Linked DNA regions of Paraburkholderia fungorum. The protein of the gene in region 2 interacts with the protein of the main gene of each other region in a pairwise test. Links are inferred from orthologs where the notes say so. Each region holds a gene or a part of one and is shown on either strand. Other genes may lie near its edges.

Region 1 (7,815 bases), 200 kb from region 2 along the record:
TTCCGGCGCGAAGCGATCGGCGCGCTGCGTTTCGACCGACGCTTGCGCGGCACCGGCGCCGAGGCTCACTGCGAAATGGCCTTCAGTCTCGACGTGCAGCGGCGCGGCTGGACCTTGATCTACGACCCGTCGCTGCTGGTCGACCACTTCGGCACCCGACCCGGCCGCGACGATTCACACCCCGCTTCGCCATTCGACGACACGGCGTTCTATCACGCGTCGTTCAATCGGCGGCTCATCATGTGCGAATACCTGACGCCTGCGGGACGGCGAGCTTTTGCCGCCTATTGCGCGTTGATCGGCGAACGTGCGGAGCCCGGGTTGCTGCGCGCGTTGCTGCAGGTTTTCGCGCCCGGCGGCGTCGCGCTTGCGCTGCGCAAATGGCATTTGAGTTTGCACGCGATGCGTGCCGCGAAGCAGGAAGCAGCGCGCATCGGCACGGCTGGTCGCGTGCGTCGACAATGGCGCGACGCACGCGGCGCGGGTAGCGAACCGTTTCCATCGAGACGACCATAAGGTCCGCACCGGACATCGACCGCGTTTAGCTTAGGTAACAAGGGCCGCGCCAAGCCAAAGCGCGGCCCTTTTTTATCGCCCCGGCGATCTTTCAACGAATGCAGCGAACGGACAAAAACGCCGGCGCCGGCAGCTGAAACACAAGCCGCCGGCGTCGGACGAATAGAACGAGTCGTTGAAATGCGTGAGCCATGACGGTCAGCACAGCGCGAGGCACGCCCGGTACATCTCACACCTCGCACCGCGCGCTGTCTACAGAAACGCGCTGACGTCGGTATGAAAACGCTGCGCCAGCGCCTTCGCCACCTTCTTGCTGATGGCGCGCCGCCCTGCAAGGATGTCGCTCACCACGGTGGGCGATGCGATACCTATCAGGTCCTTCTGCTTGAGCCCGTGTGTTTCCAGCAGGTGCCGGAGCACTTCGCGCGGCTCCCCCTTTGGAATCGTCACGTGCTGTATTTCCCAACTTTCGACCAGATCCGACACGATCGCGAACAGATCGGCGAGCGGATCCTCTGCGTTGCCTTTCAGATGATCGGACAACGAGTTGGCGACCCGCACCATCTGCTGATAATCCTCTTCTGAACGAATCGGTTTGATCGGCAGCTCGGCTTGCAGCGTGGCCCAGGTTTGAGCGATGTCGGGAAAGTCTCCCGGAAGGCGATCGGCATTCATGAGTTTAAATTCTTCCTCGTCCAAAGGTCGTACTCCGCATGCGTCACCAGGTGACGAACGAATAACGACTGCCTGTTGTAGTAATCGCCGCGACTATCCGGTACCGGTTGCCGCCTACGCCAACACGGTGCAGGCGGTAAGGAATCCACGCAAGCGAACGTCTGCTTCAGGTCGTTATAGCCATACGCGAGGCAAGCCTGCGCCAGTGAATACGACGTCAATGGCGCAATGCACGCACCCGGATGTCTCTTTATGAAGTCCAGCAACGCTTTCTTTGAAATAACCCGCTGCGTATTTGCCCGCGTGTAATCGCGCATCGACAATGCATGACTACCTGAGAGACCAGACAAAGCGGATCGACATCGATAGCCAGCCGGACAGCGAGTCCGGGCGGCTGTTTTACAACCGTGCTTTACAACCCACTACGCAACCCACTGCGGTAAGACAAAACCCGTTTATTCGCGCAAAGCGACGTTCCTGATACGAGGCGGCCGACACCGCGCCAACCCGGCTTGCCGATCAGCTTCAGCGTCCCCAATCGCTCTTCGGCGATGCCTCGCGTGGCCACGCGACGTCCGCAGTCGCCCGATCGCGTTCAGCCGTCTCCACACTGGCAACCTGCTGAGGCCAGCCGGCCGCGGCGATCGTGCGCGTGACTTCCGCCATGAACGCGCGCCGGAACACCGCCGCCGAAAACCGCTCGGCGTTCGCCCGGCAGGCCGTCGGCGTAATGCGCTCGCGCAGCCGTTCGAAGCGCTCGATCGCGCCGAGCATCGACTCGACGGTTTGCCGTGCGAAATAGACGCCAGTCGCACGCGGCTCGCCAACCGGCACCACCGTTTCGAGCGCCCCGCCCTTGCCGAACGCTATCACCGGCGTACCGCACGCCTGGGCTTCGAGCGGGACGATGCCGAAGTCTTCTTCGGCGGCGAACACGAAGGCTCGCGCGCGCTGCAAATAATCCTTGAGCACCGCAAACGGCTGATAACCGAGCACCGTCACATTCGGACCCGCTCGCGCGCGGAGCGCCGCACTCTGCGGGCCGTCGCCGATCACCACCAGCTTGCGGTGCGGCGTCGCGTTGAATGCATCCACGATCAGATCGATACGCTTGTAAGACACCATCCGCGACGCGGTCAGATAAAAGTCGTCCTTCTGCGCGCGCACTTCGAACCTGTGTAAATCGACGGGCGGCGGAATCACCGCCGCATCGCGCCGGTACGTCTTCATCACGCGACGGGCGATAAAATGCGAATTCGTAATCAGCCGATCGACGCTATTCGCGGATCGCGCATCCCAGCCGCGCATATGGTGCAGCCATGCACGCGTCGCCCACGACTTCGGCCCACGCGTCAGATTCCTTTCACGCAAAGTCTGGTGTTGCAGATCCCACGCGCAGCGCAGCGGCGAATGCACGTAACTCACATGAATCTGATTCTGGCCGACCACGACACCCTTCGCGACCGCAGAAGAACTCGTGATAACAAGGTCGTACTCCGACAGATCGAACTGCCTGATCGCGCGCGGCATCAGCGGCAGATACGCGCCGAGGCGAGTTCGTGCAAACGGCAACTGCTGGATAAACGATGTCGTGACCGCCCTGCCGCCCAGCATCGCGCGGTCTTCGAGGAAATCGACGAGACTGAAAAGATCGGCGTCGGGAAAGCACTCGATAATCTGCTCGAGCACTTTCTCTGCTCCTCCTGGCGCCACGAGCCAGTCGTGCACGATCGCCACTTTCATGAACTCTCCCGCCTGTCGAAGAATGCCTTTGGGCCTTGGCATAGCAACGAGTGTATGTGCCGCATTAGTTGCCGTGCGTGCGGGTGCCCACATTCGACAAGCGACAGTGCGCGAATAATCGGCCTTCGTGGGGTTCCTGCGCCAAAGCCTTTCGCTTCATTACGACGCGTTACAAGATGCGCTGTTTCAGGCACTTTTCTTGTGCTTGAGCGCACTTGAACTCGCGGGTTCGAACGGTCGGGATCGGGCGATTGATCAAGTCGGGGTTAAAGAATCCGTGCGACGTGGCAAGACGCGTTTGACAGCGCGTTTGACAGCACAGGTTTGACGATTGCAGTTGGACGGGAAGCGGCGCGGTAAATCTGACGATTACGGCCCGATTGGACAATGCGCTCGTCACATTGCGTGACGATCGTCTGCGGAAAGACTTTTCACCGCATGAATGTATGCAGCGGATAACACAGTCGATTAATGCGAACCGTGCATCCGCTGCCTGCATGAACCCGCGTGCGCGGGCTCATGCAAAACTTGAAAACGAGCCGCTCAGCCCTTGCTGTACTCGATCGTTTCGACGCCGGTATCCGTGCCGAGCAGGCACAGATTCGCGCCGCGGCCGGCGAACAGCCCGACCGTCACCACGCCCGGCCATGCGTTGACATGCATTTCCAGCGTGCGCGGGTCGCTGATACGCAGACCCTTGACGTCGATGATTTCGTTGCCGTTATCGGTAATGAACGGCACGCCTTCCTTCGTCACGCGAACGACCGGTACGCCACCGAGCGCCGTCACGCGACGACCGATTGCGGTACGCGCCATCGGCACCACTTCGATCGGCAACGGGAAGTTGCCCAGCGTGTCGACCAGCTTGCTCGCATCGGCGATACAGACGAACACGTCCGACACCGACGCGACGATCTTCTCGCGCGTCAGCGCACCGCCGCCGCCCTTGATCATCGCGCCGCTGTGGTCGATTTCGTCCGCGCCGTCGACGTACACCGGCAGCGAGTCGATTTCGTTCAGATCGAGCACCTTGAAGCCGTGCGATTGCAGGCGCGCGGTGGTGGCGAGCGAGCTCGACACTGCGCCGCGATAGCGCGACTTGTTGGCGGCCAGCGCGTCGATAAAACAGTTCGCGGTGGAGCCGGTGCCGACGCCTACGATCGCGCCTTCGGGCACGTTGGCGTTCACGTAGTCGGCGGCGGCCTGGCCGACCAGTTGCTTGAGTTCGTCTTGAGTCATGGGAAAGGCTTGGCGTGCAGTAAAAACGGCTAGTTTACCGGAGTCGAGCGCGCGTGCCGGTGGATTACTTCTTCACCGAACGCTGACGAACAGCTTCAAACAGGCACACGCCGGACGCCACCGACACGTTCAGGCTCTCGACCGTACCCGCCATCGGAATCTGCATCACCACGTCGCAGGTATCGCGCGTCAGACGGCGCATGCCTTCGCCTTCCGCGCCCATCACCAGCGCCACCGGACCGTCCAGCTCCGTCTCGTACAGGCTCTTGGACGCCTCGCCGGCCGTGCCGACGACCCACACCCCCGCGTCCTTTAACTCGCGCAGCGCGCGCGCCAGATTCGTGACGGTGATGTACGGCACGGTATCCGCCGCGCCGCTCGCGACCTTCGCCGCCGTCGCATTCAGACCCACCGCGCGATCGCGCGGCGCGATGACCGCGTGCGCGCCGGCTGCATCGGCCACGCGCAGGCAGGCGCCGAGATTGTGCGGATCGGTCACGCCGTCGAGCACCAGGATCAGCGGCGAGCCGGTGATGCCGTCGAGCAACTCGGCCAGATTCTGCGCGAGCGGCATGTCGCCCGCACGCGCCACCACGCCCTGGTGACGCTCGGTATGCGAGAGGCCCCACAGACGCGTTTCGTCGGCGGCGATCAGACGCACGCCGGCTTCTTTCGCGGCATGCAGGAATTCGGTCATACGACGGTCCTTGCGTGTCGCGTCGTAATAAACCTCTTCAACCGTCGATGCATCGTGCCGCATACGTGCGGTCACTGCGTGGAAACCGTATAAAACCTTGAGACGTGACATGACTGAACAACCTTTGATTGAACGCGCTCAACGCGCGTTGCTGTGATGAATACGAGCTTGAGTACGTGAATGGAGTGCTGTGTCTGCAAGCTCACTTGCCTGCGTGCGCCGTGTACCAGACTGCCTTGACTGCAATATGCCTGCGATAAAACGCAGACCGCGCGCAACCGGTACGCGTGAACGTACCCGATGCGCGCGGTTCGACCGATGAAGCCGCTTCAGCGCTTCTTGCGTGCCTGCGGTTTCGCTGCCGATTTGGCCACGGCGCCATGCTTCTTCGCCGCACCGCGCGCGACGCGTGCTTCCTTGACCGCGACCGATTGCGCCGGAGCCGCCTTCTTGCGACGCGCGCCCGGTGCAGCGGAACCACCCGCGCCACCCGCGCCACCGTCTACCGGAGGCAACGAGCGCACGCGCGCACTGCCGCCGTCACTCGCGCCCTTGTCGGCCAATGCGCCACGTGCCGCAGGCGGCTTGATCGGCGTATCGCGTACGAGGCGGAAGTCGATCTTGCGTGCGTCCAGATCGACGCGGCTCACCTGCACCCGCACCCGATCCGACAGACGATAACGAATGCCCGTACGCTCGCCGCGCAACTCGTTCTTGATCTCGTCGTACTGGAAGTAGTCCGAGCCGAGTTCCGTGACGTGCACGAGGCCTTCGATAAACAGCGAGTCGAGCTGCACGAAAATTCCGAACGACGTGACGCCGCTCACCATGCCGCCGTACTCTTCGCCGAGCTTGTCGCGCATGAAATAGCACTTCAGCCAGGCCTCGACGTCACGCGATGCTTCGTCTGCGCGGCGTTCGTTGGCCGAGCAATGCAAGCCGAGTTCTTCCCAGATCGCGACGTTCTTTGCGCGCTGAAGGCCGCGCTTTTCTTCGTCGGACTGCTGCATCGCGCGGGCACGCGGCGACAGCGCCGTGTTCAGTTCGACGCCTTGCGGCGGCTCGGGCTGATACTTGCGGCCTTGCAGGATCGCGTAGATCGCACGGTGCGTGAGCAGATCGGGATAACGGCGGATCGGGCTCGTGAAGTGCGCGTACGCTTCATACGCGAGACCGAAGTGACCGATGTTGTCCGGGCTGTAAACCGCCTGCTGCATCGAGCGCAGCAGCATGGTTTGCAGCATCTGCGCGTCGGGCCGTTCGCGGATTTGCGCCATCAGCGCGGCGTAGTCGCTGGCGTGCGGCTTGTCGCCGCCTTGCAGCGTCAGCCCCATGCCGCGCAGGAACGTACGCAGATTTTCGAGCTTCTCCGCCGTCGGCCCCGCGTGCACGCGGAACAGGCCAGGATGCTTGTTGCGTTTGAGGAAGTCGGCTGCGCAGACGTTCGCGGCCAGCATGCACTCCTCGATCAGCTTGTGCGCGTCGTTGCGGGTGCGCGGCACGATCTGCTCGATCTTGCCCTGCGCATTGCAGACGATGTACGTCTCGGTCGTGTCGAAGTCGATCGCGCCGCGCTTCTGACGCGCTGCGAACAGCGACTTGTACACGCCATACAGATTCTGCAATTGCGGCAGCAATGCGGCGCGACGCGTGGCCTCCGGTCCCTTGGTGTTCTTCAACACCGCGGCGACTTCGGTATAGGTCAGACGCGCGGCCGAATGCATCACGCCGGGATAGAACTGATACGCCTTCACTTCGCCACGCGCGGTGACGATCATGTCGCACACCAGCACACAACGGTCAACGTTCGGGTTCAGCGAGCACAGACCGTTCGACAGCTTCTCCGGCAGCATCGGAATCACGCGGCGCGGGAAATACACCGACGTGCTGCGTTCGATCGCGTCGGCGTCGAGTCCGCTCTTCGGATGCACGTAGTGCGATACGTCGGCAATCGCGACGATCAGGCGGAAGCCTTCGCCGCGACCGACCTGGACCGGCTCGCAATACACTGCATCGTCGAAGTCGCGTGCGTCTTCGCCGTCGATCGTGACAAGCGGCACGTCGCGCAGATCGATACGATGACGCGCGTCGACCGGACGCACTTCGTCGGGCAGCTTCGCGGCTTCGTCGAGCGCGGCCTGGCCGAACTCGTGCGGCACGCCGTACTTGCGCACCGCGATTTCGATTTCCATGCCGGGGTCGTCGATATCGCCGAGCACTTCGACCACGCGGCCAAGCGGCTGCGAATGACGGCTCGGGAAATCGGTGAGTTCGACCACCACCACCTGGCCGACCTTGGCCTTCTTGGTGTTTTGCGCGATCAGGATGTCGTGGCCGATGCGCTTGTCTTCGGGCGCGACGATCAGTGCGCCGTTCTCGTTGAGCAGACGGCCGATCACGCGTTTGTTCGCGCGATCCGTGACCTCGACGATATGCCCTTCCGGACGCCCACGGCGGTCATAGCCGACGATGCGCGCGAGCACGCGGTCGTTATGCATGACCTTCTGCATCTCGCCGGTGGGCAGGAACAGATCGTCCTGGCCGTCGTCGCGAATCAGGAAGCCGTAGCCGTCGCGATGACCTTGCACGCGGCCCGCGACAAAGTTCGACGGATGCGTGAGTTGATAGAGATTGCGCTGATCGAGCCGGATCTGGCCGTCGCGCTCCATGGCGCCGAGGCGCTTGAAAAATCCCTCGCGCTCCTGGCGCTTGATCGACAAGGCTTCAGCGATGTCGTTCGCGGCAAGCGGCGCTTCACTCGTGCGCAGCACGCCCAGGATTTCTTCGCGGCTTGGGATCGGATAAGGAAATTTGCTCAAGGGCTTGTCGATGATTTTTTCTCGTTGCATGGACGTCGGTCGGCGATGTGGCTCGGCTTGGGAAGCGTTTGCGTTGTGCTTCAGTTGCGCTTGAAATGCACCTGCAAATGCACAGAAAAAAACTGC
Region 2 (7,859 bases):
TCGCCAGTGCGCTTTCCGGGCAGCCCTTTTCGACGAACCAGTCGCGCAGCGAGCGCGCGTTGGTCATCGTTTCGAGCGTCGTGAAGGTCTTGGACACGATGATCGCGAGCGTTTCCTCGGGATCGATCTGCTGCATCACGTTGTACAGGTCGGCGCCGTCGACGTTCGACACGAAGTGCGTGGTGATCTCCGGCGTAGCCAGATGATGCAGCGCGTGCACGACCATCTTCGGCCCGAGATCCGAGCCGCCGATGCCGATGTTCACCACGTAGCGAATCCGCTTGCCGGTGTAGCCGGTCCATGCGCCGCTGCGCACCTGGTCGGCGAACGCGGCCATCTTCGCGCGTTCGGCCTTGATCTCGGCGTGGAACGGCGCTTTCGGATCGGTCGCGCGCAACGCGGTATGCAGCGCGGCGCGGCCTTCGGTCGGGTTGACGACCTCGCCCGCGAACATCGCGTCGCGGCGTTTTTCGACGCCGGCTTCGCGCGCGAGTTGCACGAGCAGCTTCAGGGTTTCATCGGTGATACGGTGCTTCGAGAAATCGGCCGCGAGTCCGCCGCCCGCGAACGCGAAGCGCTCGGCACGGGTAGGGGCGGGGTCGTTCTCGGGGGCGAACCAGTCGCGCATGTGCGCATCGCGAATCTTCTCGTAATGCGTTTGCAGCGAGGACCAGGAGGGGAGCGAGTTCTGGGTCATAGCGTCCGTCTAACCAGGGGGCACGAAGAAAGGCCGCGCGTGAAGCGCTGCCGAGGATGATGCAACGATGCTGTTAGAACGATGCCGCGCAGCCGGGTTCGCGACGCGGGCGGCAGTGAAGTTTCAACCGGCTCTTGACGAGCCGCAGAGCCTTCGGGCTCCGGTTGAAACTTCGCTGCTGCCCGCGATCGACCCGACACGCGGCGCAGTTGTCCAGTATAGCGGCGATGCGTGACAGCCTGCATGGGTTTGGGCATCGCGCGCAAAAGTTGGGACGACGGTGCGCGTCAGGCCGGCGTTATGCGGCCGTCGGCGGATAGAACATACGGTTCAGCAGGGTGCGCACCATCGGTGCGAGTTCGCCTGCTGTCAGGCCGGCCGGCCCATGGCCTTGCGCGGTGAGGGTGTCGGCGGCGAGGCCGTGCAGGAACACGCCCGCGAGAGCCGCCTCGTAGCGTGGCAAATGTTGCGCGAGCAATGCGCCGATGATCCCGCCGAGCACGTCGCCGGTGCCGCCCGTGGCGAGCGCCGCGTTGCCGGTCGGGTTGATCGCGAGGCGGCCGTCCGGCGCCGCGACGATCGTGCCTGTCCCTTTCAGAACCACGACGCTCGCAAAGCGCGCGGCCAGCGCGCGGGCCGCGCCGACGCGGTCGCGCTGCACGGCGGCGGCGTCGCTGCCGAGCAGGCGCGCGGCTTCGAGCGGATGCGGCGTCAGGATGCAAGGGTCGCCTTGCACGCCGCGCGCGGTCACTTCGTCGGCCAGAGCGGGATCTTTGGCGATCAGGTTCAGTGCATCGGCATCGAACAGTTTGGGCACGTCGAGCGGCAGCACGTCGTGCATGACGCGCGTCGCGCGCTCGCGGTGCCCCATGCCGCAGCCGACCGCCAGCGCATCCATCGAATCGAGCGGCAGATCGTCGATGGGATGCAGCATCAGTTCGGGATGCGGCGGATCGTAAGGCGGAGCGCCGTCGCCCAGCAGCGCGACGTGCACTTTGCCCGCGCCGGTGTAGAGCGCCGCGCGCGACGCGAGGATCGGCGCGCCGCACATCCCCGTATCGCCGCCGACCACCGCGAGGCTGCCGAACGTGCCCTTGTTGGTCGCGAAATCGCGCGGCGGCAGGAACGCGCTGAAAAGCTCGGGCGCGTTCAATTGCACGACCGTGCGCGCGCCAATGTCGACGCCGATCGGCGCGACAGTCACCTGGCCGGCGAGGTCGCGCCCCTGCGCGGTGAACAGACCCGGCTTCGCGCCGATGAAGGTGATCGTGTGAGTCGCGCAGACCGCGACGCCGTCGCCATTGCCGACGACCGTGCCGGTGTCGCTGTCGAGTCCGCTTGGAACGTCGAGCGCGAGAACGCCGCCTTTTCTGGGCCGCGCTTTTGCCCGCTGCGACAACTGCCGCGCGACATTCGCGAACACGCCTTCGAGCGGACGCGTCAGGCCGATGCCGAACATGCCGTCCACGAGCCAGCGGAAGCCGTCCAGCGATGCAGGCGGTTCCGGTGTGATCGGCACGCCCGCGGCGCGGGCCGTGTCGAGTGCCCAGCGGGCGTCGTCCGGTTTCACGTCGACGGGCATACACAACTCGACGGCGATTCCCACCTTGTGCAATTCGGCCGCGAGAATCAACGCGTCGCCGCCGTTATTGCCGGGGCCGGCGATCAGCCACACGCGCTGCTTCGATTTTTCGACCGACGTGTCGCGGGTGATCTGCTCATGCAGAAAGCTCGCCGCCGATTGCCCGGCGCGGCCCATCAGCGTGTGCGGGGGCAGTGCGGCTTGAGCTTGCGATTCGGCGATCCGCAGATCCGTCAGCGTCAGCAGGGGCAGCGCCCGATGATGCGGGTTGATGAGGGTAGGCGGCGTGTGTTCGGCGTCTGTCATGGCGGACCTGGCGTTTCGCGTGCTCGTTGCAGCACGCGCAAGCAAAGGAAATCGCTATGTTAGTGCCGATGCGGGCGCGATGCGCGGCTCTTTCCGGCCCGCGTTGGTACGTGCGCGCCATTTGCAGCGGGAATTGCGGGAGCGGTCGTCGCGTGTGCTCGCAAACAGACGCGACCGGACGCAAAAGAACGCAACCGGCGATCATGAAAACCTTGTGGTTCTCATGATCGCCAATACGTTTTCAAGTGGATTTGATGCAGAAGCGACAGGCTTATTGAAACCGTTCTGCCCGCAGTGCGGCCAGCGTATCGGCCGGCAAATCGGACGTCTGGCCTGAAATCAGATCGGCGACCAGCTTGCCCGCTCCGCAAGCGAGGCCCCAGCCCGCCGGACCATGTCCGACATTGACGAACAGACGCGGATGCAGCGCATTGCCGATCACCGGCAAGCCATCCGGCGACAGCAGCTTGACGCCTTCCCACGGCAGCGCCGCCGAAATCCGCGCGGCGCCCGGAATCCAGTCATGCGTGGCCTGGCCGAGCAGCGCCAGCGCTTCTTTCGTGACTGCTTCGCCCAACGGCTTGTCGATCTGGCCGGCGCTTTGCAGCACCGCACCGCCCGCAATCCGCAACCGGTGATTCATCCGGCTGATGCCGATCCGCTTCACTGCGTCGACGATCGCCACATGCGGCGCGCATTCCTCGTGCGCGATCGGCGCGACCAGCGTATGCAGCCGCAGCGGATGCAGCGGCAGCTTCAAACCCAGCGGTTCGAGCAACGACAGGCTGCCATGACCGGCCGCCACGACAACCGCGTCGGCGTGAATCACGTCGACTTCGCGTGAACGGGCGTCCGAACCTGGACGCGGCGCCAGTTCCACCGACGCGCGTTGTCCTTCGAGACGGATCGCCGACACTTCGCAGCCGAGCATGAATTGCACGCCGCCTTGCGCGTCGAGCGTCTGCTTGATGAGTTTGGCGAACAGCGGGCAGTTGGCCGTGCGGTCCTGGTCGAACAGCACGCCGCCGGCGAACTCCGGTTCGGTGCGCACCGAATGCTCGAACGCCGCGCATTCGGCCGGCGTCAGCACGTGATGCGGGACTTCGTACTGGCGCAGCAATTCGAGCGCGGCTTGAGTCTGCTCCCATTCCTGCTGCGAGCGCACCAGATAAAGCACGCCGTTCGACTGTTCGAATTCGAGACCGAAGCGCGATTCGACATCGATCAACGCGTCGCGCGACGCTTCGATCAGCGGACGCAGCAGGCCGAACTGGCGGCTGAACGCGTCCGGTTCCTGCAGCGCGGACAATTGCTTGACGAACTGACGCGCCTGCCCATTGAAGCCGACCTTGCTGATCACGCCGTTGCGGGCGTTCTGGCGGCTCGCCATGAAGGTCGGGCCGAACCAGACGTCGAGCGGCGTGGGCAGGACCGTGCCGCCGTGGCCATAGGTGGCGCCCTGCGCGACGGTGGCGTGGCGCTCGACGACGCAGACCCGGTGACCGGCCGCGCGCAGGTGATAAGCGGTGGCGGCGCCTGCAATTCCGCCGCCAATGACGATGACATCCATGTTCTGATTCGAGTTGCCGGCGGGACGCCGAAGTGGCGTATCCGTTCTGGCGTGACATGCGGCGCTGCCTGGCATGAGCCGGGCTGCTTGCGCCGATCTGGTGAAAGGCCGAATGATAGCAGTCAAACGCAAGGCGCGGCCACGCGGGCGGCGCATCGACGCAGCATCGGCGGATGGACCGAAACCGCACCGTCAGGCCCGCTGGAAGCCTGTTCCCGGGGTATAATCCCGGACTTCCTTTCCGCCTCACGTCGCCTGTATGTTCGAGTCTGCGGCATCGCAGAGCGACGCAACGTCAAGTCCATGGCCCACTTCTCGTGTTTCCCCGGCGCTTCGGCCCTCTCCGATTTCCGTCAAACCCGCCTGCTCGACACGCTCACGCGCATCGATCCGAACATTACGGGCGTGCGCGGTCAATTCCTGCACTTCGTCAACGCTCAAACCCCGCTCTCCGCTGAAGACAACGCGAAGATCGAAGCGCTGATGCACTACGGCGATCCGCTCGAAGAAAGTAAAGAGCGCGGTTCGGTCGAAACTTTCCTCGTGGTGCCGCGTTTCGGCACGGTGTCGCCGTGGGCCAGCAAGGCAACCGACATCGCCCATCTGTGCAACCTCACGCAGGTGCGCCGCATCGAGCGCGGCGTCGAATACACGGTCACGCTGAAAAGCGGGCTGCTGGGCGGCAAGAAGGCGTTGTCGGACGAAGCGCGCGCGGCAGTCGCCGCCGCGCTGCACGACCGCATGACCGAAAGCGTCGCGCCGTCGCGCGAGCACGCGCTGCATCTGTTCGACGAACTGCCGGCCAAGCCGCTGCAAACCGTCGACGTGCTCGGCAACGGCCGTGGCGCGCTGGAAGCGGCGAACACCGAACTGGGCCTCGCGCTCGCGGACGACGAAATCGACTATCTGGTCGATGCGTTCACGAAGCTCGGCCGCAATCCGACCGACGTCGAACTGATGATGTTCGCGCAGGCCAACAGCGAGCACTGCCGCCACAAGATTTTCAACGCCGACTGGACCATCGACGGCGAGAAGCAGGACATCTCGCTGTTCAACATGATCCGCAATACCGAGAAGCTGAATCCGCAAGGCACGATCGTCGCGTATTCGGACAACTCGGCGATCATGGCGGGGGGCATGGCCGAGCGCTGGTTCCCGCGCACGCCGGAGCAACTTGGTGCGAGCGAATTGCCGGAGCACTATCGCCGCAACGTCGAGCTGACGCACACGTTGATGAAGGTCGAAACGCACAATCACCCGACCGCGATCTCGCCGTTCCCGGGCGCCGCAACCGGTGCGGGCGGTGAAATCCGCGACGAAGGCGCGACCGGCCGCGGCGCGCGTCCGAAGGCGGGTCTCGCGGGCTTCACGGTGTCGAATCTGGAATTGCCCGACGGCGTCGAAGCATGGGAAAACGCGCGCGACGCTGCACAGCCGCTCGCCCATCGCAATCCGGACGACAAGTTCGAAGCGTATGGCCGTCCCGACCGCATCGCGTCGCCGTTGCAGATCATGATCGACGGCCCGCTCGGCGGCGCCGCGTTCAACAACGAATTCGGCCGGCCGAATCTGGGTGGCTATTTCCGCGCTTACGAGCAGAACGTCGCGGGCCTGGTGCGCGGGTATCACAAGCCGATCATGATCGCCGGTGGTATCGGCAATATTTCGGACCAGCACACGCACAAGCACGATCTGCCGGAAGGCTCGCTGCTGATCCAGATCGGCGGTCCCGGCATGCGCATCGGCATGGGCGGCGGTGCGGCCAGCTCGATGGCAACCGGCACGAACACCGCTGAACTCGACTTCGATTCGGTGCAGCGTGGCAATCCGGAAATCGAACGCCGTGCGCAGGAAGTCATCAATGCGTGCTGGCAACTCGGCGACAAGAACCCGATCCTGAGCATTCACGACGTCGGCGCGGGCGGTTTGTCGAACGCGTTCCCGGAAGTGGTGGACGGTGCTAGCAAAGGCGCAGTGTTCAATCTGCGCAATATTCAACTCGAAGAAAGCGGCTTGTCGCCGCGCGAAATCTGGTCGAACGAAGCGCAGGAACGTTATGTTCTGGCGATCGATCCGGCCGATCTGCCGGCCTTCGAAGCGATGTGCAAACGCGAGCGCTGCCCGTTCGCGGTGATCGGCACGGCAACCGCCGAGCGTCAACTGAAGCTGATCGACTCCGAGCAGAAAGACAACGCTCACGAGCCGGTCGACATGCCGATGGAAGTGCTGCTCGGCAAGGCGCCGCGCATGCATCGCGACGTGAAGCGCGTCGAGCAGAAGCTCGAACCGGTCGACGTCACCCATATCGCTTTGCCGGACGTGGCAGCGAGCGTGCTGCGTCATCCGACGGTGGCGAGCAAGTCGTTCCTGATCACGATCGGCGACCGTTCGGTGGGCGGCACGACCGCGCGCGACCAGATGGTCGGTCCGTGGCAGGTGCCGGTGGCCGACGTCGCGATCACGACGATGGACTACGCGGGTTTCACCGGCGAAGCGATGACAATGGCCGAGCGCGCGCCGCTCGCCGTCATCAACGCACCGGCGTCGGGCCGCATGGCGGTTGGCGAGGCGATCACGAACATTGCAGCGGCGCCGATCGCGTCGCTCGACAAGCTGAAGTTGTCGGCGAACTGGATGGCTGCTTGCGGCGCACCGGGCGAAGACGCGGCGCTGTACGACACGGTCAAGGCGATCGGCATGGAACTGTGCCCGGCGCTGGGCATCAGCATTCCGGTCGGCAAAGACTCGTTGTCGATGCGCACCAAGTGGGAAGACCGTGGCGTCGCGAAGGAAGTCGTCGCGCCGGTCTCGCTGGTCATCTCGGCGTTCGCGCCGGTCGAAGACGTGCGCAAGCACCTCACGCCGCAACTGCGCCGTACGAACGGCACGGACGGCGTGGGCGACACCGTGCTGATCGCGATCGACCTTGGCCGCGGCAAGCATCGTCTGGGCGGCAGTATCCTCGCGCAGGTGACGCAGCAGGTCGGCGACACCGTTCCCGACGTCGACGACCCGGAAGACGTGAAGCGCTTCTTCAACGCGATCCAGTCGCTGAACAACGACGGCAAGCTGCTCGCTTACCACGACCGCTCGGACGGCGGCCTGTGGGCGACGGTCTGCGAAATGGCGTTTGCGGGCCACGTCGGCGTGTCGCTGAATGTCGACATGCTGGTGCTCGATCCGCATCACGAATCCGATTACGGCGACGCGAAAGACTGGGCGAAGCAGACCAGCGGCCGTCGCGAAGACCGCACGATCCGCGCGCTCTTCAACGAAGAACTTGGTGGCGTGATTCAGGTGCGTGCAGCCGATCGCGACGTGGTGCTCGCCGCGTTGCGCGAACATGGCCTGTCGGCGTGCTCGCACGTGATCGGCAAGATCAACGAGCGTGACACGATCGAAATCTATCGCGACGCGAAAAAGATTTATGAAGCGCCGCGCGCCGAATTGCATCGCACGTGGAGCGAGGTGAGCTGGCGTATCGCGCGTCTGCGCGACAACCCTGCTTGTGCCGATGCCGAATACGACACGCTGCTCGACGCGGCAGATCCGGGCATCACGCCGGTCCTGAGCTTCGATCCGGCTGAAGACGTGGCTGCGCCGTTCGTCGGCAAAAGCGCGCGTCCGCGTGTCGCGATTTTGCGCGAACAGGGCGTGAACTCGCACCTCGAAACGGCGTATGCATTCGACCGCGCCGGCTTCGA

Evidence for each region.
Region 1: the proteins of BLS41_RS08850 (region 2) and rlmB interact in binary tests that used the Escherichia coli proteins (3 or more experiments, as listed by UniProt). The link is inferred for Paraburkholderia fungorum from one-to-one orthologs.

Annotation. Positions count from the first base shown.
Region 1 is NZ_FNKP01000001.1:1,796,710-1,804,524, reverse strand. The notes cover bases 3,110-6,065. They hold rlmB (23S rRNA (guanosine(2251)-2'-O)-methyltransferase RlmB), read right to left. Parts: upstream 4,982-6,065; coding sequence 4,238-4,981; downstream 3,110-4,237. Other genes in these bases: rnr (ribonuclease R), read right to left, coding at 5,200-6,065; rpiA (ribose-5-phosphate isomerase RpiA), read right to left, coding at 3,478-4,173. In the rest of the region: BLS41_RS07905 (glycosyltransferase family 2 protein), read left to right, coding at 1-516; BLS41_RS07900 (helix-turn-helix domain-containing protein), read right to left, coding at 769-1,191; BLS41_RS07890 (glycosyltransferase family 4 protein), read right to left, coding at 1,717-2,934; more of rnr, read right to left, coding at 6,066-7,719. UniProt on the Escherichia coli protein: Specifically methylates the ribose of guanosine 2251 in 23S rRNA.
Region 2 is NZ_FNKP01000001.1:1,998,811-2,006,669, forward strand. What follows is about bases 291-3,290. They hold BLS41_RS08850 (bifunctional ADP-dependent NAD(P)H-hydrate dehydratase/NAD(P)H-hydrate epimerase), read right to left. Parts: upstream 2,586-3,290; coding sequence 996-2,585; downstream 291-995. Other genes in these bases: pgi (glucose-6-phosphate isomerase), read right to left, coding at 291-697; BLS41_RS08855 (hypothetical protein), read left to right, coding at 2,584-2,922; BLS41_RS08860 (FAD-dependent oxidoreductase), read right to left, coding at 2,857-3,290. Also shown: more of pgi, read right to left, coding at 1-290; more of BLS41_RS08860, read right to left, coding at 3,291-4,155; purL (phosphoribosylformylglycinamidine synthase), read left to right, coding at 4,459-7,859. UniProt on the Escherichia coli protein: Bifunctional enzyme that catalyzes the epimerization of the S- and R-forms of NAD(P)HX and the dehydration of the S-form of NAD(P)HX at the expense of ADP, which is converted to AMP.